DNA from 3 places in the Limosilactobacillus portuensis genome. Region 3 is predicted to be linked to each of the others. Evidence: riboswitches for the same ligand, from Rfam matches in the RefSeq annotation. Region 3 holds a riboswitch; each other region holds the start of a gene.
What was found. Region 3 has a riboswitch for thiamine pyrophosphate ahead of thiM (hydroxyethylthiazole kinase). Riboswitches for the same ligand answer to the same signal wherever they lie in the genome.

Region 1: it holds a riboswitch for thiamine pyrophosphate, as region 3 does, so the genes downstream of both, PRK60_RS00465 (ECF transporter S component) here and thiM (hydroxyethylthiazole kinase) in region 3, are expected to answer to the same signal.
Region 2: it holds a riboswitch for thiamine pyrophosphate, as region 3 does, so the genes downstream of both, cytX (putative hydroxymethylpyrimidine transporter CytX) here and thiM (hydroxyethylthiazole kinase) in region 3, are expected to answer to the same signal.

The regions. Positions count from the first base shown of each region.
Region 1 is NZ_CP117296.1:92,479-100,331, reverse strand. Features, by position in the region: gene PRK60_RS00490 (LTA synthase family protein) at 1-661, shown strand, start outside; gene PRK60_RS00485 (D-alanyl-D-alanine carboxypeptidase family protein) at 812-2,047, opposite strand; gene PRK60_RS00480 (L,D-transpeptidase) at 2,071-2,721, opposite strand; gene PRK60_RS00475 (NAD(P)/FAD-dependent oxidoreductase) at 3,389-4,381, opposite strand; gene PRK60_RS00470 (nucleoside hydrolase) at 4,506-5,462, shown strand; TPP riboswitch at 5,515-5,604, shown strand; gene PRK60_RS00465 (ECF transporter S component) at 5,667-6,224, shown strand; gene PRK60_RS00460 (ABC transporter ATP-binding protein) at 6,230-7,630, shown strand; gene PRK60_RS00455 (energy-coupling factor transporter transmembrane component T family protein) at 7,614-7,853, shown strand, end outside.
Region 2 is NZ_CP117296.1:1,050,610-1,058,462, forward strand. Features, by position in the region: gene PRK60_RS05275 (lysophospholipid acyltransferase family protein) at 1-373, shown strand, start outside; gene PRK60_RS05280 (YneF family protein) at 421-645, opposite strand; gene PRK60_RS05285 (DUF896 domain-containing protein) at 720-971, opposite strand; gene lexA (transcriptional repressor LexA) at 1,145-1,777, shown strand; gene cytX (putative hydroxymethylpyrimidine transporter CytX) at 1,837-2,997, opposite strand; TPP riboswitch at 3,079-3,186, opposite strand; gene PRK60_RS05300 (hydroxymethylglutaryl-CoA synthase) at 3,202-4,362, opposite strand; gene PRK60_RS05305 (ribonuclease H family protein) at 4,362-5,048, opposite strand; gene PRK60_RS05310 (dipeptide epimerase) at 5,151-6,206, opposite strand; gene PRK60_RS05315 (hypothetical protein) at 6,255-6,662, shown strand; gene PRK60_RS05320 (aldo/keto reductase) at 6,732-7,613, shown strand; partial or broken gene PRK60_RS05325 (YfcC family protein) at 7,679-7,853, opposite strand, start outside.
Region 3 is NZ_CP117296.1:865,235-873,087, forward strand. Features, by position in the region: gene thiE (thiamine phosphate synthase) at 1-507, opposite strand, end outside; gene thiD (bifunctional hydroxymethylpyrimidine kinase/phosphomethylpyrimidine kinase) at 497-1,318, opposite strand; gene thiM (hydroxyethylthiazole kinase) at 1,343-2,122, opposite strand; TPP riboswitch at 2,187-2,292, opposite strand; gene PRK60_RS04380 (patatin-like phospholipase family protein) at 2,328-3,182, opposite strand; gene PRK60_RS04385 (LysR family transcriptional regulator) at 3,247-4,131, opposite strand; gene PRK60_RS04390 (flavodoxin family protein) at 4,231-4,707, shown strand; gene PRK60_RS04395 (cupin domain-containing protein) at 4,822-5,238, shown strand; gene manA (mannose-6-phosphate isomerase, class I) at 5,360-6,325, opposite strand; gene PRK60_RS04405 (prolyl-tRNA synthetase associated domain-containing protein) at 6,512-7,006, shown strand; gene PRK60_RS04410 (low temperature requirement protein A) at 7,126-7,853, shown strand, end outside.

The DNA of each region.
Region 1 (7,853 bases), 770 kb from region 3:
TTTAGCAACCGCCCTTGATCGTAATCCAGATGATTGGACTGACTTTGATAATACTCAACTTCAGCGAGTACCATTAATGTTTGTTATCCCTGGCTCTGGCGGTCACGGAGGAATTTATCACCAATATGGTGGCGAGGTTGATGTCTTACCGACCCTGCTTCACCTTCTTGGGATTAGTACCAAGCGGTATATCCAGTTTGGTACCGACCTCTTCTCTAGTCAGCACAGTCAGGTTGTTGCTTTCCGTAATCATGATTTCGTGACTCCACGTTTCTCCAGCATTAGCGGAACAATTTACGATAATAAGACTGGTAAAATCGCTGAATTAACTGCAAAGCAAAAGAAACAGCTAAAGAAAGATCGCAAGCTTGTTAATACCGAATTATCGCTTTCCGATTCCTTAAACGAAAAGAACCTTCTTCGTTTCTACCATCCAAAGGGCTTCAAGAAAGTTAACCCTGCGAACTACAATTATTCCAATGGTTTGAAGCGCGAAAAACGGATCGAAAAGAAATTAGGAGATAAGTCAACCAGTATCTTCTCGAAGAATGGCGATCGTTCAACCGTTGATGATTACTCAACCGACGCACCTGAACAAAACCACTCTTCAACTGATTCTAACCGAATTAAAATTACTAACCCGGATGGGAATAACAAATAGAGTGTGAGCCAGCAGAGCGTGAAGCCGTAAAGAGCTCCCGGATGATAACGACCGCCGCCTCCGTCTAATTAGTCCAGTCTCGATTGTCTTCCAATCATCGACCGAACTTCCTAGTACTCGGTGGCTAATTCGTCGCGGCTTACACTCTAATTAATTCCAAATTCTCTGCCAAAGGTTTCCGCGGTTGATTGTTTCGGTACTCTGTAACGGAATAGCGAGAGGCTTATTATCAACGGTTCTGATGTCAGAGCCAGTAACTGCGATAGTTCCAAGTCGTTCACCCTTCTTAACCGGTGCCTTCAACCTTGCTTTATGGTTAGTTAAGTGCTTGTAATAACGAGGCTGAATGGTATACTGGGCAGTCTTTTGCATCTGCCATACCGTAAATGAATGTGGTCCAACGGTTAGCATCCGTTTAGTACCATTAGAAACCCGCTTTTGTGATTGCTTTTTATTCAGTGTTAGCACTTGTTGGTGAGCATTTTGAATAAAGTACTGATACAATTTCTGCGTTTGCGTAAATCGAGCATCCTTATCCTTACCGTTAGCATGAAGAACAACAGTAATTAGTCGATGTCCCTGGTAAATTCCTGTACTAGCAAAACAAGCTCCCGCAGCATCAGAAGTCCCGGTCTTTAGACCATCAATTTGCACACCCTCAACGGTATATTTACCACCAGGAAGCATCTTATTCAGGTTTTCAACTTCCTTTGTCTTCCCCTTGGCAATTGTAAACTGAGCTTTAGGTTGACTTGTAACTTTTAGAACACTTGGGTAGTGTTTAACCAAGTACTGCGACAGTAAAGCAACATCCCGTGCAGTCATCGAATTTTCAGCGTTATTACTGATTCCCGCTTGCTTTAATCCTTTCAGGTCACCATTCTTCAACCCAACTGGATTAACAATCGTGGCATCGGTAATTCCTATTTGCCGAGCCTTCTTCTGCATTTTTTCGTTAAACTGTTTAATGGTGCTTCCATCAGCGGTTGCTAATGCCAAGGCCGCCCCATCAGCAGATTTAATCAGAGTTGCATTAAAAAGCTCACGAACCGTGTATGATTGTCCAGCTTGCAACCCAATTGCAGAATAGTTTGAATCGTTAGAAACATCAGCGATCTTTTTACTAATCTTTACTTTGGTATTCCACGTAAGCTGGTGATGATTAATCTCATCTTCAATCACACTTACCGTTAATAGCTTACTAATTGAAGCAATCGGCAGCTTTTCCTCACTATTTTGTTGATAAATAATCTGCCCCGTATCAGCGTCGATCATAATTGCAGATCGACTATCGATCACCTGAGCAGCAGATGCTGTTTGTGGTCTAGCAACCACACAACAAATCATCAGTAACAATGTCGAAAGAAAAGCAATAACCTTTTTCATTTTTATTCTCCAATCAGTTGCCTTTAACCAACTATTTCAACTTTTGTCCCCACTGGTAAATTCTCTTCCATCCATTTAGCGTCTGCCACTGACAACCGAATACAGCCATGTGAGCCTGTGGACTTTCCTAACTTAGCAGCTTCCTTTTTATTATATGACCCGTCTGCATTTGTTGGAACACTGTGGAATAAATATTCTCCATGGTTTAACCAGGAAGTATAGTAGTTAGCGCCTTCCTTTAATCGCGCGTTATAAAAACTATTTCCCCGTTCCTGTTGAACATAAAAAGTACCCGTTGGTGTCATACTTTTCATTTTACCTGTTTTAGGATCTTTTTTATAAATCCCACCAGTTGAATACATAGTGTAGATCACGTGATTACCATCATATAAATACGTGCGGTTAGTCCTTAAATTGACCTTAATACACAAGTGCTTAACCTTGCTCAAATCAGGATATGCCTTTGTTTCAGAAGACTTTTGCCAATCAATTGGTGTCCGCATCTGACTGCTAGAATTAGAAGATGCTGCCGACTTTTGTGCAACTGTTTTTGTAACGGTAGTAGCTGCCGTACTCCCCTGATCATTTGCACTAGTTTTCAGGCTGGAATGAACACCAAAAATAGCAATAAGTAGGCAGAATAACGCATAAATAACGTATCTACTTTTTTTCATTGATTTTACCTTACCCCTTTTAATTCAACTACCAATAAAATCATTTCTATTATATTATAGACTATTAGATAATCAATCGTCTTTTTAATGAATAATACGAGGTAACAAAATGCGTCAAAATTTGAAAATTAGCTATCTTACCGCAATTTTCTTTTTTATCGTTGCAGTGATTTGTGCTAACTTAATTTAATTGGAGATCAGCCCTATGCAAAGTATTAATAGTCTTTTTAGCAATCTTTGGACATACATTGTCACCCACAAATGGTCAAAGGATATTCTGCGAGGAAACATCCTCTTTATTTCTCTCGTAATCATCTATGATCTGTGTCATTTTCAATTAGCGATTATCACATGGGGGATCTTCTTTAAATTTTGGATTATTCTCAACATCTGTTACCTTTTTAAATTATTTCTTGATCTATTTTAGCGACCCTAAAATTGAGGAAGCTGGGAATCAAGCTTCTTAAGAGTCCGTATGGCTAGTCGAGGTTCGATTAGAACCGTTCTCCGTTCGTAACTAGACACTAGGGCTCTGCTTGATTCCCGCAATTAGACTCTATAGATTCGGAGATCGCTAAATATGGATAGAGGATGAGAAAAAACTTGACGTTTTTTCCCATCCTCTTTGCTTTTTTCAATCTTCTGCACTTATGCCTAATCGCTGGAATTAACCAATTTTCATTGATGAACTGTGCGTTGCCAGCCGCTTATTCGGGTAAAGTTTCTTAGCAAGGGCAGTAATTGCAGTCGGCGCTTCGCCAAAAGCAGTTGCAATAAGTGCAGTCTTTCCAGGATAGGTAATCCCATCCCCAATCGCATAAACATTTTCAATATTTGTTTGCATCGTTGAATCAACCTTAATCAAGTTTCGTTCTGCGGCTAAATCAAGCGACCATTGATCAAGTGCCGCATTATTGGACGTAAAGCCATAGTTAACCACAAGCCGATCAACGTTCAAACTTGTCATTTCATCGCTTCGCATCTTCTTTAGTTTCAACGTAACGGATCGATCATCTTCCACTTGAAGTTCCTTTGGCAAAAATGGTGTAACCAGATCCACGCTTGACTTCTTTAAAAGCGAAACAGAATGTTCCATCCCCCGAAACTGATCCCGACGGTGAACTAACGAAACCTGCTTAGCTACGGGTTCAAGCATTAAAGCAATGTCAATTGCTGAATTCCCGCCTCCTAGGACAGCTACTCGTTTATTAACAAAGTCATCGCGGTGAGTAACAAAGTAGTGAAGCTGGTGTCCTTCAATTTCATCTGCTCCATCAAGAGCTAATTTTCGGGGCTTAAATGCACCGTTTCCTAATGCAATCACAATTGCCCGGGAATGCGAAATGCGATCAGCACTCTTAACTGTAAACGTTCCATCTGCTTCCTTTACAACGTCCTCAACAGTCTCACCTGTAAACTGGTCAACCGGAGCCACAGCAAGTTGCTTTTGAAGCTGACTTACTAGTTCATGTCCCGTAACTCCCGGAAGTCCCGCAACGTCCCAGATTTGTTTTTCCGGATAAAGAGCATTAACTTGACCGCCAAGTTGGGGCAAACTTTCAATCAATTGGGCGTTTAATTCATGGAGTCCACAATAAAATGCCGCAAACATTCCTGCGGGACCGCCACCAATAATTGTAATGTCATACATCTTTGCCATTCGTAATGGCTCCTCTCTGTTCTTTTTTCTTATTGTAATTGATTTTTACTAAAATTAAAATTGCGGGGTCTTCATCATTTAGCTATTATTGAAATAAATAACTAGCTAAATGGAGGAAAATATCATGGCCACTAAAAAAATGATCTTGGACCTAGATATCGGGGTCGATGATGCGTTAGCTCTTGCGTATGCAATTGCTGACCCACAGATTGACTTAATTGGGATTGTTGCTTCTTATGGTAATAACTTACTAGAACAAACCGCTAAAAATTCATTACAGCTTCTTGAATTACTCGGCCAAGATGTTCCTGTTTTTAAGGGCCTTAGCCATTCAAGTACTACTGATCATTTCAATGTCATGCAAGTCAGCAAGGAGATCCACGGAAGCAACGGAATTGGTGATATTTCACTCTCCGAACCGCGCCATCAAGTTCAAGAAAAAGATGGTGTCGACTTTATCATTGAGGCGGCCCACCAGTACAGCAAAGATCTCATTATCGTTCCTACTGGCCCATTGACAAATCTTGCTGCTGCACTACATCGGGATCCACAGATTAGCCAATTAATCGGTAATATTACTTTAATGGGTGGTGCGCTAACGGTCGAAGGAAACGTTAGCGATGTTGCCGAGGCGAATATCAATCAAGACGCCGAAGCAGCTAACGAGGTTTTTACCAGTCCATTACCAATTACAATGGTCGGCCTTGACGTTACTTTACGGACCCTCCTCACGAAAAAAGAAACTCAGCAGTGGCGCAATTTGGGAACACGGGCTGGAATTGCTTATGCTGATCTTACCGACTTCTACATTGATGCCTATTACCGGTTAGGAATTGATAAGCGTGGCTGTGCAATTCATGATCCATTGGCAGTTGGCGTGGCAATTGACCCATCATTTGTAACCACCCTTGCCCTGCCAATGAAGGTTATTACCAATAAGCATAATTATGCCCGAACAATCGGTGATAAAACACGGCTGAATGAACCCCACCCAAATGTTAAGGTGGCAATTAACGTTAACCAAGAACGATTTGTTTCCGTCTTTATGAACCACCTGACTAATCTTTTAGCTAATCACTAAATTAACTGTCGAAGAACCCATTTTTGTTGTATGATGGTAATAATAAAAGAAAATTATATGTCTGGGGTGCCACTTGGCTGAGATTAGACCCATTGAACCTGTCTAGATAATGCTAGCGAAGGAAGCGCGTTTTTAATCGACCATTTAAGGAACCATGGCATTTTTTGTCACGGTTCTTTTTCTTTCCCCAAGAAAGGAATCATTATGTTTCATCAATTTCATTTAAAGGACATTATTCTCTTAGCAATCATCGGGATCGTTTTTGGAGTGATCTACTTAGCAACTGGTCTGCTCTACAACGGCTTAACAATTGCCCTGACTCCCTTTGGCTATGGACCAATGGCTAACGATATTACATTAGGTATTTGGTGTATGGCTGGTCCGTTAGCTGGTTTTATGCTCCGTCTTCCTGGTGCCTCATTTCTCGGTGAATTTCTCAGTGCCGTTGTGGAGATGCTCCTCGGTGATCAATGGGGTGTGACCACTCTGCTCTCAGGGCTGGTTCAAGGGATCGGGACTGAGCTCGGTTTTACCTTAACGCTTTATAAAATATACAATTGGGTGACCTTACTCCTCTCCGCAACCACTACCACGATTCTGACATTTGCCTGGGACTGGTTCCGCAATGGTTACAGCCATTTTCCATTTTCAATGTTAATTGTGATGCTGATTGTTCGCTGGTTATCAATGTTTTTCTTTACTGGCATCCTTGTTAAGCTCATTGTTAACCTATTAAACAGAAGTCACGTTCTTCCGAGGTAAAACAAATGGAATCAATCGCTATTCAACACCTGACATTTTCATATGAGGACGGTCAGCCGATCCTTAATGACGTCTCCCTTGAATTACCACTTCATACTTCAATCATCTTTAGCGGGTCCGTTGGCAGTGGAAAAACAACCCTGCTGAAGTTGATCGCTGGCTTGCTTCCAAAATATGGTGGCAGCTGTTCAGGAAAAGTTGCCATTCCCCACGGGCAACGAATTGGAATGCTCTTTCAAGATCCAGCGATGCAATTCACGATGGATACCCCGCAACATGAATTAGAGTTTACCCTAGAGAATCTTCAAGTTCCCCACGAAGAAATCAACAAGCAGGTAAAGAGTGCCCTAAGCTTTGTCGGCTTAGAGAAACTTGCTCAGCAAAAACTAACTACCCTTTCTGGCGGTCAATTACAGCGAGTTGCGTTGGCAATTACAATTGCTATGAAGGCAGAGATCATTCTACTAGACGAACCTTTTTCAAGTATTGATGAAGCTAACCGACAGTTTCTCCTTCAAAAGCTGACCCAACTACAAAATGAAAATGGCACAACGATCATTATCAGCGATCACGATCTCCATAATTACCAAAAGTTTAGTCAGCTTGTTGTTCAGTTTCACAATTCTAAAGTCACTCTACTGTCACACCATGATAGTTTGATGCTTTTAGAAAATGCTAATCACCAACATAGGAACAGACTCACCACTAAGGTTCCGCCGCTAACTGCTAATATCGTTATGGAATTAAAAGATTATGCTGTAAGCCGTAATCAAACTTCCCTTATTAGGCCCACCAGTTTAAATATCATTCAGAACAAAATCACCTTATTAACTGGTCCTAGTGGTGCGGGAAAATCAACTCTCCTCAAATCAATTGCTAAGCTAACTCCTTATCAGGGGGAAATAACATATAAGGGGCAAAATATCCAAAAAATATTCCCCGGGAAATATTATTCCAAGGTCGGTCTAATCTTCCAAGAAACTAATCAGCAATTCTTAAACGTTACTGTCGGTGAAGAATTACTGTTAAGCCTCAAGAATGGTCATAATCCGTTTCTAACTCGAAAGACGGTAACAGAACTTTTAGCAATGGTCGGTTTACCTGACATTAGTCAAAGAATTATTTATTCACTGAGTGGTGGTCAGCGAAAACTCATCCAAAACCTTGTCATGTTGGTAATGGGACAGGAAATTTTGCTAATGGATGAGCCTTTTACTGGCCTCGATCATCAATCACTACAAAAGTTACTGGCACTTATTGAACAAAGTAAGCAATCCTTTCCACAAACGTTGCTAATTGTGAGTCACCAATTGGATTACTTAGCTGGCGTAGTTGATTATCACCTTAACCTTACTAATCAGCAGCTTTCATACCAAGGAGGATCACAAAATGAATCCCAGTATTAAACTTCTCCTCCTTCTCCTCATTTCACTTGAGATTAGCTTTACAAATCAGCTTTATGTAAACCTAATTTTGATCGTCTGTCTTTTGCTCGTTCTTCTTTTTCACCACCTAACATGGCGTCGCTTTATGTGGCTAATGCTAATTCCTTTAATTCCTGGAATTGCAGTTCTGATCACTATTGGTGGATATGGTCCAGGGCATAGTTGGCTTACTGGATGGAGTATG
Region 2 (7,853 bases), 190 kb from region 3:
TGGTCCTTCAGCAATAAAAAAGCCGGTACAAATCTTACGAAAAACAGATCTATCAACAATTATTTTTCCATCAGGCTCCCGCTATTCCAGTAAATTAAAGGGTGGAGCAACATTAATTGCTAAATTAGCAAACGTTCCGCTGGTTCCTGTGGTCTACCAAGGGCCACTCAAATTTAGTGAATTGTTTAAACGGCATTCCCGTCACATTACCTTTGGAAAGCCAATTTATATTGACCGGAAGAACAAACTTGACGAGGAAAGCCAAGCTAAGTTAGAGAGCGAAATGCAGCAATCATTTGATGAGCTAGATCACCAAATCAATCCTAACTATAAATACATCATGCCGCCTAAACCAAAAGACGATGATTTCTAAATAAAAAAGAAACCGGAAATAAAATTCCAGTTTCTTTTTTTATTTAATTACTTGTTTGCTTTTTTGGCTTGTGCCTTCATGGTTTGCATCATTTGATGTAACTTTCGACTAGATGGCTTTTGGCCCATTTGCAACATCATCGTCCGCAACATTTCTTCACTAATAGGTGGATTATTGCGGAGATAGTTTTCCATGTAACGACGAGCACCAAAGAAACCGCCAACTAAACCGATTAGTAAGGCGAGGATTACCAATGAAATTGTTAATGCCACAACTACTTTCCTCCTTTTTTAGTTACTGTTCAATAGTACACGAAAGTAGTCGAATTGAAAAGGGCTAAACAAGGTTAATCATCACGTAATCCCTTTTTCCGTTGAATTTCACGAACCTTTTCCGGAGTAACCTCTTTACCATTATCATCAAAGATTCGCATCATTTCGATATTACTCCGCATTGCTTCACGGAAGTTCTTAAGATACTCTTTCCGTAGTTTTGCCCGTTCCTTAGTTTCAGCCTCTGTTAACCCTTCTTCTTTATTTTTATGGGCAAGCTCGTTAATTCGCTTTAATAATTTTTCTTGGTCTGTAGATTCAGCCATAATTATCTCCTCGCATTCCAAATATCCTTAATTTAACTATTTACTTCGATCTTAGCTAACTTAATAATTATTTTCAAGATATGTACTAACTTCTTCGCGAACGTACGTTTGAAAGTTGACGATTACTATGGTATTCTAAGATTAATAATAATCTAGCCAAATGAGGTGTCAAAATGGCAAAAGTAGCAAGTCAAAAACAAATTGCCGTATTAAGTTGCATTTATAAACACGTTAAGGATCACGGGTATCCACCAACAGTCCGTGAAATCTGTGGAACTGTTGGCCTTTCCTCAACCTCTACTGTCCATTCTCACCTAAATAATCTAATCAAGGAAGGTTACCTACAAAAGGATCCTTCCAAGCCGCGAGCACTTGAGATTACTAAACAGGGATTAGATCTCTTAGGAATTGAACCAGAGCAAAAAGAGATCCCAATGATCGGTGTTGTTACCGCAGGACAGCCTATCTTAGCAGTAGAAGACACCACAGATTATTTTCCCCTACCACCTTCAATTAAAGATGCATCTGGATTATTCATGTTAAAAATTCACGGTACTAGCATGATCAAAGCCGGAATTCTTGATGGTGATGACGTAATTGTTCGTAAGCAATCAACCGCTAAAGATGGTGAGATTGTGATTGCAATGACAAGTGATAATGAAGCTACTTGCAAACGGTTCTATAAAGAGCCAGAGAATCACCGATTCCGCCTTCAACCTGAGAACGATGCAATGGCGCCTATTTATCTGGATAACGTTACTATTCTTGGCAAGGTTATTGGTCTATACCGTGACCACATTTTCTAAACTTCCCTTTAATTAGCAATGTTTCTTTATTGAGGGTAGGAATGAACTAATAATTTTGTTCATTCCTGCCTTTTTTTGTGATCGACAATCCACACCAAAAAGATCACAATTAAAATATCGGGCAACGTATTTCCTACGGGAAGATCTACTAACATTAAGCAGCGGTATACTATAAAACCAATTAGCCATAAGATAAAATGATTCCAACTAATCCAGCGATCCTTATTGTCAAGCCGAAGAACAAAGCGATCCATAATCTGAATGGCAATCATCGGGGTAAAGACTGAGCTAATGATATAAAGGAAGTTACTAAAATTATCCATCGGCAAAATAATTGCACCAGCACTTCCAATAACGGTTACAATAATCGCCGTTAAACGTGAGGACCACTTAACCTTTAATGTTTGCGCAGATACTCCTGCAGAATAAGCATCCATAAACGTGGTTGTAACCGTTGAGAGGAGAACAATAATTAATCCGCTAATTCCAACACCAGCACCGACCATTATTTTGGCAATATCTGTCTGCCCGGTTAATAGAGTTGAGCCAAGACCAATAATTGCCATCCAACAGCTAATGACACCATAAGTGAACGCACTAACTCCACTCGCTTGGATCGGTTTTTGGGCAACAGAAGTATAATCAGAAATTAAAGGAAGCCAGGATAGGGGCATTGAAACGGCCAATTCTAATCCTTGCCCAAATGATAGTGTCCCCAAGTGGCTATTAACATGTGGCTCTGCAAAAATTAAATAGCACAACCAAATCGTCAAAAGTAATAAAGCAGTTAAAGCAATGGTGTTCAGCCATCTTAAGCGACGAATCCCGATAATTAACCACACTATAATTAGGAATCCAATCAATCCGCACCATAATGGTTGGCCTAACTTCCAAAGGCCATTAGCCGCCAGCGATCCATCATAAATCATGATTCCCGTCCAGCCAATCAGTTGTAAAACATTTAGACTAGCAAAAAAGATTCCACCAAATTGGCCAAAACTGATTTTTACCGATTCCATCGCACTAATCCGCAACTGGCCACCGATTATTCCAGCAAGGAAAAGCAACCCACAGCCAATTAAATGACCTAAGATAATGGCTGTTATTCCTTTAACCATTCCCAATGGCGCTAAGTAAGTTCCTGTCAAAATCTCTGCAATTGATATTCCCGCGCCGCACCAAATCATTCCATTTTCTACCAGTGATGTCTTATGTTGCATCAGTTTCACCATCCTTTTATTGATTAGCGAAACTTGATCTTGATAAAGAAAAATCGACCAGGCACCTACCTGATCGATTCTAAAATTCTTAACTGAATTCCCTCCGTTGGCATTATCCAAATCAGGTCCCATGGGTCGAAGATCACATCTTCCTCTCAGCCTGTTATACAAGCTCCCCGTTTGTGTTAATTATATTGTAACACTTTATTTCTTTTCCTGATAAATCCGTTTGTGTTCCTTTTGACCCTTTAATATAAACGGTGCTGGATCTGATTGCCAATCTAATTCAACATCATCCGGGTTCATCCCCAGTTGTGAATTGAACTGCTTCTCATATTCAGCAATTGAAACCTGATGATGATTTGCTAGATCATCCTTAACGTCACTCAAGTATTTTTCAAAGTGAGGCTGAAGAATCCCACTGTAGAATTCACCTTCTGCTCCGGAACCGTAACTAAAGAGACCAATCCGGTCCCCAGGATTAACTTGACCATTTTGTAAGAGTGACATTACTCCAAGGTAAAGTGAACCAGTATAGAGGTTTCCTACCTCACGACAGTACTTTTGACTTGCGGTCAGCTGCTCACGCAATTTATTAGCAACCGGTGATTGATTGTCCTTGAGAAGCGCCTCCAATGCCTTCTTCCCCATCTTGGTAAATGGCAAGTGGAAAGTTAAGGCAGCAAAATCATCTAATTGGCGTCCGGTCATTTGTTGATAGCGTTGCCAGCATTGGAGGAAAAAGTCAATGTAAACATTAGTCGAGTATTTGCCATCCACATGTGCTTCGGTTGCGTAAAGCGGCCGCCAAAAATCCATAACATCCTTTGTATATGAAACCGTAGTATCCTCAAGAGCCAAGATGTGAGGGTCAGCAGAAATCAACATTGCGACTGCCCCAGCTCCTTGGGTAACCTCACCAGGTGTTTTCAACCCATAACGAGCAATATCAGCTGCAATTACTAAGACTGTCGACTGAGGATTCATCGCAACTAATCCCTTAGCAAACTGAATCCCTGCCGTTGCTGAATAACAGGCTTCCTTTAATTCAACTGCACGGGTAAAATCATCCAGTTCCAAAAGATGTTTGATATAAATGGCACTTGCCTTAGAATTATCAATCCCCGATTCAGTAGCTACAATCACAGTGGAAAGATGTTTTTTGTCATCTTCGGATAATAGCTTCTTGGCTGCTGCTGCTCCCAAAGTGACAATATCTTGAGTTGGTGGAACAACTGCCTGCCGATCCTGACCAATTCCAATCGTGTACTTATCAGGCTCATCTCCCCGTTCACGAGCTAACTCGCGTAAATCAATATACTCGTCAGTAGTTGCAAATGCCATCTTATCAATTCCAATTTTCATTATTCTTCCCCCATTTGATCCATTGTTTGGTTTAATAAGTGATCAACAATAACATTGCCTTGGTTGTTTGCATGTCCCTTAGTCCATTGAAAATGTAGCTGCTTAAACTGTGGTAGTAATTGAATAACCTCTTGCCACAACTCTTGATTAGCCACCGGTGAACCAGTGCTTGTTTTCCACCCCCGATGTTGCCAACCATTCAACCAATTCTTCATGATCGGGTCTAGGACATAGTGTGAGTCAAGAACTGCAATAATTGGGTCCTCTTGTTTTTGGTTCTTTACTAAAATCTGGAGAGCATTCCGGAGCGCCATTAATTCCATCCGATTATTCGTCGCGCCAAACTCACCACCAGTCTTGGTAAATTGCTGACTACCTTTACTGATCAGCAATGCCCAAGCCGCTTTATCTGTTTGCTTAACGTGCTGCCCCGGCTTATTACCGTGATTGCGTGAACCACCATCTGTATACAGGTAAATGATATTTGGATCATTTAGCTTACCATCATGATCTTTATCTTTTGTTTGACTTTTATCATCGCCAGCAAGCCATTCTCTAGCTAACGACTTACTGGAAAAGCTCTTATACACCGCACCCGGATAACCATTAATTTCCTGCTGACATTCTGGCCAGGTAAGATAAATTCCTGGGTGCCGCCCCTTCCTAACTGCATATACTTTACTCATGTCTAACCTCGAAAAAAATAATACATTAATTATAACGAATTTAGACGTAATGTGGAAAATGAAAAATCCCAGCATCATAAAATAATGCCAGGAAATTTAAAATTACACGTGCCATAAATGGATTCCAACCCGCTTAAGGCCGCCCAAATCGAGATCATTCTTAATCATATAAACTGAGTCAAGATCAATAAAGTAAACATTAGCGTGAGCATTAGCAAAGGCTACCGCAGCCGCAATACTTTCAGGAGCCTCAATCATACTACCAACCATGCACGGAATTCCTGCACTTTCACACAACTGATTAATCTTAGTTGCTTCGTAGATTCCTCCACACTTCATTAATTTAATATTAACATAATCTGTTGCTCCCGCTTTAATTACCCGTAAGGCATCCGCTGGTGTAAATACACTTTCATCCAACATTAACGGAATGGTTGATTGCTGACGGAGCAGCGCTAACTCACGCAACTGATTTGCTGGAAGCGGCTGCTCAATAAAATCAAGGTTTAGATTCGCGTCAGCTAGCATGTTGAAAGCTCGCAAGGCTTGCTTATAACTCCACCCTTGATTAACATCAAGGCGTAATGTAACGTCCGATCCGACAGCTTGAGCAATTTGCTTAACACTCTCCACATTCTCATCAATGGAATGGTCGCCAAGTTTAATCTTTAATGCAGTAAACCCACGTTGAACCGCCTTCTTTGCCTGCTCCACCATTTCAGTTGGCTTACCAATGCTGATAGTATAGTCGGTCGCCATTGATTGTTTACTCCCACCAAGCAAATGGTTAAGTGACACGTGGTAAATTTGAGTTAACAAGTCATAAATTGCGATATCAACCGCGGCCTTTGCTGGTCCGTTTGCTACTACAGCAGTATGCAATCGTTTCATCAGGGGTTCAACATTAGCCAAAGAAGAGTTAATTAGTCGTGGTGCAATTACCTCTTCAATAATTATCTTAAGAGTGTCAATATTATCACCCGTAACCATTTCATTTGGAGTTGCGGCACCGATACCAACTAGCCCATTTTTCAATCTTATCTTCACCCTGATTGCATGGATTGCATTAACCGTATGGAGATGAGTAATAAATGGTCGCTCCAGAGGTATCTTGATCATTTCAGTCGTTATTTTAGAAATCGTTAATTCATCTTTCATCAAAAGCACCTCACACTTTGCCACTTTCAAGTCACTAAGGAGTCCATTATGCATAAAAAAGCGTTCATTATTTTATTGGTCTTATCTTTTAGTCTAATCCTAAATATTGGCAATGCAAATGCTAAGCAACAACCTTTAAGAAGGATCAATCAGCAGCTTACTGATAACCTTGAAGAGCATCAGGAATATGCCGACAGTGATCCGGGTAATTATGATTATGCAAAATATATTCAGCGAATTTATTATCTTAATCGCAAAACAATTATCATTCAGGTCAAGCCAGGTTTTCAAGAAATGACCAAAAATGACAAGACAAGCATTAGCAATCAAGCCGCCGCTCTTACCAGATCGGTTCAGTCGACTGATTATAGTCGTCCAGAAACAATCAAAGTTAAATGCAATAAGAAAGTAATTGGCCTTAAAAAACCCGCCCAAAAGAATTATCAATGGAAATAAACCAGTTAAATATAATTCATCTTCATCACCCAGAACAATTACTGCTAAAATTAACCTGAGAAGGTGAAAATGTTGAATAAAAATCAACAAAAATTAATTAAGCTAAGTAATGGGATTGAAATGCCACAAATTGGTTTTGGGGTTTGGAAAATTCCCTTTAATCAAACCGCCAAGGTCGTTACTGACGCGATTAAAAATCATTATCGGTTAATTGATACTGCTAAACAATATGGAAATGAAGAACAGGTTGGTCAAGGAATTAAAGACTCAGGAATTGAGCGAAAGCAGCTTTTCCTTACTACCAAGATTTTTAACGGGGACCAAGGGAACTTTGATCAGCTTCGAAATGCCTTTAATGAACAATTAAGGAAGCTTGGCACCGACCATGTTGATCTCCTCCTTCTCCACTGGCCCGTATTTAATAAATATATCGAAAGCTGGCGAGCACTAGAAGCGATTTATAATGACGGACAGGCGCGGGCAATTGGGGTTTGCAACTTTGATGTTAACCACCTCCAGAATTTAATGGATCACGCTAATATCATGCCAATGGTCAACCAGATTGAGTTCAACCCACGAATTCATCAACCGGATACCGTTGCCTTCTGTCAGGATAATCACATTCAATTGGAAGCCTGGTCACCACTAGGCAATGGTCAACTACTAAATAGTCCAGTGATTGATAAGATTGCTAAGGAGCATGGGAAGTCACCAGCACAAGTGATCCTTCGCTGGGAGCTTCAGCAAGGCTTCATCGTTATCCCTAAATCAATTCATGAAGAACGGATGCGAGAAAATCGTGATGTCTATGATTTTGAATTAGACGCGGATGAAATGGAAGCAATTGCAATGCTCGATGAAGAAAAGCACTCAATCTGGTATGACAAATATAAGTGGTCTGGAAATCCAAACGGCCGTGATGATTACATTGCTAAGCCGGGCGAATTTTAGCAATTTGAATAATTAAAAGCAGACAAGGAATCGAATTGGTTGACGATCACTTGCCTGCTTTACTTTTAAAGTGCTGTTAAGATTGCGAGGTAAACACAAGTTACTAAGAATAGGAGAAGAATAAATTTATAAACCCACTTCCAATAGATCGTAATTGGGATCCGTGAAAGAGCGAGAGCACCAACCAGCATTCCAGCAGTCGGTGTAATTGCAGTAATCAATCCCGTAGCGGCCTGGTAA
Region 3 (7,853 bases):
TAGGGGATGAGTACTCAGTTTATTTAGTTCTTTAAGTTTAGTGAGGCCCAAGACAGGATCAGCATCGATCTTTGACGTGGTTTCAAAGACGGGACCACAACCTAGATAGTCAATAGCAGATAAATGATTTGCTTTTTCTACTTCAGTAGCCGTGTTGCATGAGTAGCCAATAATTAACTTACCAGCTGCTTCTTTAATTACCTGCTCAATTTGTTCATCATCCTGGCCAACATGAACACCATCAGCACCAACACGCAATGCCATTTGAACATCATCATCAATCAAAACGGGAATTGAGTAGCGTTTTCCCATTTCGACTAGTCGCCTTGCCATGATTAATCGTGCATCGGCAGTCATGGTTGAATTATCTTTTTCTCGATATTGAAATGCGGTAATTCCAGCTTGCATTGCTTCTTCTACTTTAGCGAGGAATTCATAGGAATCATGGTGGGTGTCTTGAGTTCCGCCGACAAGGTATACTTGTAACATTTTTGGATTAAAGTTCATTATTATCGCTCCTTATTTTTGCCCAATGATTTAGTGGACCATGACCGTGACCAACGTTAATGCCTTGCTTAATCGTTGCTTCAACATAGGCCTTTCCAATTTTGAGGGCGTCTTCCATTGATTTGCCCTTAGCGAGTTCAGCAGTGATACAGGAAGAAATAGTATCACCGGTACCATGAGTATTCTGAGTTTGCTTTCGCTTGGCAGTCATCCAAAACGAGTGCCCATTCTCTAATAATACAAAGTCATTTGCTTCACCATCATTTGAAAAATGACCTCCCTTAACCAGGACATTCTTCGCTCCCATTGATTGAAGACGATGTCCAGCAGCTTCCATTTCAGCTTCTGTTGTGATCTTCATTTGAGCTAATTCTTCAGCTTCTGGAAGGTTAGGGGTAATCAAATCGGCGAGTGGCAATAGTTGTTCACGAACCACACTAATCGCATCCTCACTTAAAAGTTTAGCACCACCTTTAGCAATCATCACGGGATCTACCGTTAGTGGACCGAAATTATATTGCTTGAGGTTGTTGACAACGGTTTTGACACGGAGGGAATCCGCCAGCATTCCTGTTTTGCAGGCGCGGATATTAAAATCAGCAGCTAGGGAGAAAAACTGTTCATCAATTAATTTTGGTGGCATTGCTAGGGCATCCTGAACGCCAAGGGTATTTTGCGCTGTTACCGCGACAACAACCATTGTGGCAAAGACACCGCGCATTTGCATGGTTTTGAAATCAGCAGAGATTCCGGCACCACCTCCAGAATCAGTACCAGCAATTGTTAAAGCTTGAGGAAAATCATTTGTCATTTTTATTAGTAACTCCTTTATTTTTTACAATACTGAGAGAACTTCGCTGGATTTAATTGACGCTAGTTCATCCCGGAATTTGACTTGCCATTGGCCAAAGCCACTTGACTCTCTAGCAGCTTTGACTCCCGTGGCAGTAAAAACTGTAGTTGCAGTGCAGGCAGCTGTATAATAATCCTTGCTTACACCGAGATAAGCAGCAATAACACTGGAAAGAATATCACCGCTCCCTACATTAGTTACAAAATAACTAGTGGAAAGCTGATTAATAAAAGTATTATCGCCGTCTGTAATAATATCTGTTTTACCAGTCAGGACGACAATACAGTGATATTTATTAGCGACCGTTTTAGCAATCTCGTGAAGATCCGCTTGCCCACTGCCACTGTCAATTCCGCGTGAATGCCAGTTAACATTCGCTAATGCAGCAATTTCACCAGCATTTCCCCGAATAACAGTAAAGCGGTGGTCTTGTAATAGTTGTTTTGCAAAAGCTAACCGGTAATGACTAGCACCGATCGCAACCGGATCAAGCACCATTGGCTTTTGATTTTGGTTATTTTTGAGGATAGTTGTAATCTCGTTAGCCTGTTCTTCGTGAATGGTTCCTAGGTTAATCGTAATCGCATCGGCTAATTTCATCATTTCTGCTGCTTCTTGAGGTGCGGTAGACATGATTGGTGAAGCACCAATCGCACTCAACCCATCAGCAACCTTATCTGGAGTTACCATGTTAGGGATTGTCAGCACAACCGGGTTTTGATGACGAACTTGCTCTAATAGTTTTAGCTGTAATTTAGTCAAAATCTCACGTCCTAAAAAATGGAGCTACTAGTTAAGTGTTAACTAACAGCTCCATTATTTTTTATATATTGAGTTAGCATTTTCCTTCGCAAGTACTAGCTTAACAGGTTCAAGGGTCCGTATATCTTAATACATCTCAGTCTGGCAAACAGACACCCCTAATGCTGTTTATTAACATACCATTATAATAACATAGAAACCGCTTTTAAGCATTAAGGTAGTCAATTAAACTTGGTAATAGTTGTTCTGCTTCTTGACGCCCAGTTTCGTATAGTTTCCGGATCTTTTTAACGTTACTTTCTACTCGACCAACCTTAACGGGATGTTGGGGTGCAATATTAAAGATTTGTCCGGTCCTTCTAAGATGTTCAATCTGTGCTACTTGTTGGTTATAAACCTCTGGACGAAGGATCCCAGCTTCAGCAAACTGAGGATAGTCTTTGAAATAACGTCGGTATAATTGGCAAACTGGTCGACTTGACGGTTTCTTTCGGTAGCTAACATCGCGAGTACGGATCACAACAATTTTATTGTAGCCTTGTTCTTGGGCGACATCAAAAGGGATTGAATCAGCAATTCCGCCATCGAGGCAAAGACCATCAGGAGTCGGGGCAGGATCCATCATAAATGGCATTGAGCAAGAAGCAATTAATACTTGAGTCAATTTCTCACCCGTTAAGTCCGTAAAGAGTGCTTTTTTACCATCCTGAAGTCTAGTAGCAACAGCTGTGAAATGTGAGGCTGATCTGATATAGGCTCGTTCATCAAAGTTATGCCATGAAAGACCATGATCCTCGAATAGGTAGTTCATGTTGATCACTTGTCGTTTGAAAGGGCGCGTCATAGAAATATAGTCGCGATCATGACGATGGTTAATATTAATGTTTGCTGCTCGACCATATTGCTTTGCTACAAAGTTGACACCATTTAATGATCCAGCAGAAACGCCAATCACACTACTAAATTCAATGTGATTAGCGAGTAATGTGTCACAGACGCCAGCAGTATACTGTCCTCTAAAAGCGCCACCTTCAAGAACTAGCGCTGCGTTATATAGCATTGATTTCACTCCTTAGAATGTTGATAATTTATTGTAAGTCGTTTACCCTATCAATTTCAATCTTCTAAGAATTTTCAGCTTGGTCAGCAAATTCTTGAAGAAATTTTTCCATTACGGGAGTAACGACGGTGTTTTTCCGCCATGCAAGAACATGACCGGTGTCTTTATGTGGAGAAAAGGGGATAAATGTCAATTCGGGATCATGAAATGAATTAATGATCCCTTGAATTCCCAACATATAATAATCTCCGGCTTTCAGCAGTTCATAGGCATTGCTTGGTAAGTTATTTGTCGCCATAATATTTAACTTTGTTTGATCTAACTTTAAAACATCACTAATTTCATCACGAACAATATTCCGGGTGGGAATAATTAGTGGTAGCTTATACAGATCGCTTTTGGTAATCGAATGTTTTGCTGCTAGTTGATCAGATTTCTTGGTAATCAATCCCCACTGCTCATGAACTGGTAAAACAATAAAGTTATACTTGGCAGCCTCCACTGGTTCAATCAACACAGCAAAATCTTCTAAACCGGAATCCAAGCGTTGACGAAGCAAATCACCATTACCATCGTAAAGGTTAAAGCTTACCTTTGGATATTTTTTCTGAAAGTCACTAATAATCTTCATCACGAATTTTGAAACCTTTGAAACAACACAGCCAATATTAAGAACACCAGTTAATTCTTCCTTGGTGTTTTGAAGTTCCTGTTTTGTTTGGCTAAGCAAGGAAGGGATCGTAGACGCACGTTGTTGGAAGAGAATTCCTTCACTAGTAAGTTCCATTCGGCGCTGCTTACGGTCAAATAAAGTTACCCCGAGTTCTTTTTCGAGTTCAATCATTTGTCGGGAAAGAGTTGGCTGAGTAACATGAAGTTGTTGTGCAGCATGGGTAATATTATTCGTTTGTGCTACAGTTAAGAAGTATTTAATTACTCTTGTATCCATAATAGGGGTTCCTCGATTCAAATAGTGAATAGATAACACTATTTTAAGCTAAAATTTGAATAACGTAAATCGATTAGTTTTTGCGAAAGGAAGATAAACATGGTACGAAATGTCTTAATTCTTTACTATTCACAGTTTGGTAACACTGCTAAATTAGCTAGTGCAATTCATCGGCAGACAGGAGCTGATATTCTTCGTCTCCAAGTTCCTGAAGGATATTTCCCTGATGATATGGAGGAAACAGATCAAATTTTTAAAGCTGATAATCAGAATGGTCGACTTCCCCAAATTATCACTGAATTACCAGCATTGGATTATTACGATACCATTCTGGTTGGCGGACCAGTTTGGGACGGTAAGGTTGCCTCCCCAATTATTAGCCTTTTAAGAATGATGAAAGATTATCAGGGGAAGGTAGTGCCATTTAGTACCGGTTGGAGTGATACGGGCAATTATCAAGCTGATTTTGTTGCTCATGCTGGTAAGCTAAAGATTGCTGATGGTTATCACGTTTTAACCCACGCAACTCCCAAATACAGTCCAAGTTCGTTAGCGTCATGGCTTCGAAAATTATAATTCAACTTTTGAATGATTGGACACTTATAATAAGTATTATACATAGTGGCATTTTTCTTATAAGCTAAGAGTAACCAAGAAATTGAATTTTAACTTATTAAGGAGAATGTTTTTATGACGAAGAATGAAGAAGCTGTAAAAAATGATATGTTTGGCTTTGGCGACAAGAATATTGCTTTTGCAAAATATTTTATTGGAACAAGCTATCTTAATGGCTTAGTTTCTCCTGATGACAATATCGATATTAATGTCTCCAACGTTAACTTTGAACCCGGCTGCCGGAACGACTGGCACATCCACCACGATGGTTTCCAAATTCTCCTGGTAACTGCCGGTGAAGGCTGGTACCAAGAAGAAGGCAAGCCAGCTCAACTGCTCAAGCCAGGTGATGTGGTTGCAATTCACGAAGGCGTTAAGCACTGGCATGGCGCTACTAAGGACTCCTGGTTCTCCCACATTGCAATTACCAAGGGGACTAGTGAATGGCTAGAAAAAGTTGATGATGGTTACTATGAGCAACTGGCTGACTAGGGAATATTAATATAAATTTTGAGTTTAAAATTTTAATTCACAATAAAAACATGGGCTAACAGAACTAGAGATTGTTTTTCTCATTTTTGCTAGCCCATATTTTATTAAATATTAGTTAATACTATTCTACCGATTCCGAAGCAATAATCAGCATCTTACCATCCAATTGCCATTCATCAATAGTTGCCGGCATTAGAAGATGAACACCCTTCTTTAATGGGTATGTCTTACCATCAGCGGTTAGGGTCCCTTCACCATCAATAACTGACATTAAGGTATATGGCCCATGTTCATGCTTTCTTGTTAATTTACCATTTACATCCCACTTATAAACACTAAAGAATGGTGAATCAGGTTGGGTAATTAAAGTCGTTACTTCAGAATTGCCAATTTTTTCAGAGGTAATATGTAGTTCAGGTTCTTTGAATGGAACAGTAGTAACATCGATTGATTGCTTCAAGTGTAGATCACGTTTCTTACCAGTCTTTTTGTCGACCCGATCGTAGTCGTAAATTCGGTAAGTAGTATCTGAACTTTGTTGGGTTTCAAGAACGACAATTCCCTTATTAAGGGCGTGGATAGTACCTGATGGAACGTAAACAAAGTCACCAGTCTTAACAGGCTTTTTATCGAAAAGCTTTTGCCATTCATGGTTGTTAATCATTTCTTTGAGCTCTTCACGAGTTTTAGCTGTATGGCCATAAGTTAGGTAAGCACCTTCATCAGCGTGAATAACGTACCAACATTCAGTTTTCCCTAATTCATGCTCGTGTTCTTCAGCATACGCATTATCTGGGTGAACCTGAACCGATAAGCTGGCTTCAGCATCGAGAATCTTAGTTAATAGTGGAAAGACCTTTGATTTGGGATTGCCAAATACTTCTGGATGCTGTGCGTAAACATCTGGAAGGAGTTGTCCTTTAAATTCACCATTTTCAATTACGTTAGGGCCATGGGGATGTCCGGAGATTGCCCAACACTCTCCAATTGTCCCGTCTGGAATATCGTAATTAAAATCTTCAGCTAACCGACGACCACCCCAAATCTTTTCGTGAAAGACTGGTTTTAAAAATAATGGTTCTGTCATAACTATCACTATCCTTTTTATGTTTAGCGTAAAGCTCTTCAAAATAGCCAACACTTTTTATTATGCCTAATAAAGCGCTTTCTGAAGATGATTTTAGCAGTTTTTATAGGTGAAAGCTATCTAAATTACAGAATTTAATTAAATATGAAATGATATAATATAATTATTAAAATGGTGGTGATAGATATGGCAGAAGGAACGTATGAACAGGTAATTAACGAGCTTGACCGACTAGGCATTGAGTATGGAATGGTTGATCATCCTGCTGCAGAAACAACCGAGCAAGCGGATAAGTACATTGAAGGTCATGAGGGTGTTCGGACAAAGACGATGTTTCTGAAGGGGAAGAAAAAGCATTTTTATCTGGTAATTATGGATGATCAGAAGTCAATGAACTTTAAGAAGTTCCAAGAATTAACTGGAGCTAAGCGGGTATCAATGGCTCGACCAAGTGACTTGCAAGAACAACTAGGTTCTCATGCAGGAGTAGTTTCACCATTTGGCTTGATGAATAACGAGGAACATAATGTCAAAGTTTACTTTGATCAGGAAATGCTGGCGGAGGACCCGATCCTTACTTTCCATCCTAATGTTAATACCCATACGATTTTTATTAAGACACCTGATTTGATGAAGTTTATCAAAGAACAGGGGTATGATCCGGAAATAATTGATCTATAAGTATTTAACTTATGGGGAAATAGGGCATTATAGAATCCTGTTGAAGAGTTTTGCCTTTGACAGGATTGTTTTTTTCGTGATTACTTTGTTATTCTTAAATAAAAAAGGGAGGAATGAATGTGGCTAATACCCTAACCAAGCGCGTGTCACTGATTGAGCTGTTCTATGATCTAGTCTTTGTTTACATGGTTTCACAGGCAACGGGATTAATTCACCACCTTCATCATGGAGTCATTAACTTAACAACGCTGGGAATCTTTTTCTTAGTAATCATCGTTTTTATAAACTCATGGATGGTTCAAATGGTCTTTACGAACCGGTACGGCCAATCATCATGGACGAATATCGTGTTCTCGTTCATTGACATGACAATCGTTCTTTACATGTCAAATGCCTTTACCGCAACCTTTGACCAGAACTTAGCGACCTTTTTTATTGCTGCCGGATTGTTATCACTAACCTTGTGTTTACAGTATTTAATAACGTACTTTCAAGTGAAAAAAGAGGTTGATAAAAAGATTGCGGCAGCTTTTACAAGGATTCTTGGATTTCGTACGGTTACCCTATTGATTGGTGGCTTATTTTATAACCCATTTGGTATTAGTATTGCTTTAGTGGGGATCATCATCAGTTGGATCGCTCCCGGGTTTACCGGTAAGTATACACACCAACACCCAATTATCTTTTCACATATTCTTGAGCGTTTAACTGCTTTGATTATTGTGATGTTCGGTGAAACGATCGTGGGGATTGCCAGCTACTTTACTCAATCCAGTCTCTCCAGTCTCTCGTGGCCTTCGATTCTAATTTTTACCGTAGTTGTAGGGTTGTTCTTTACTTATATTGT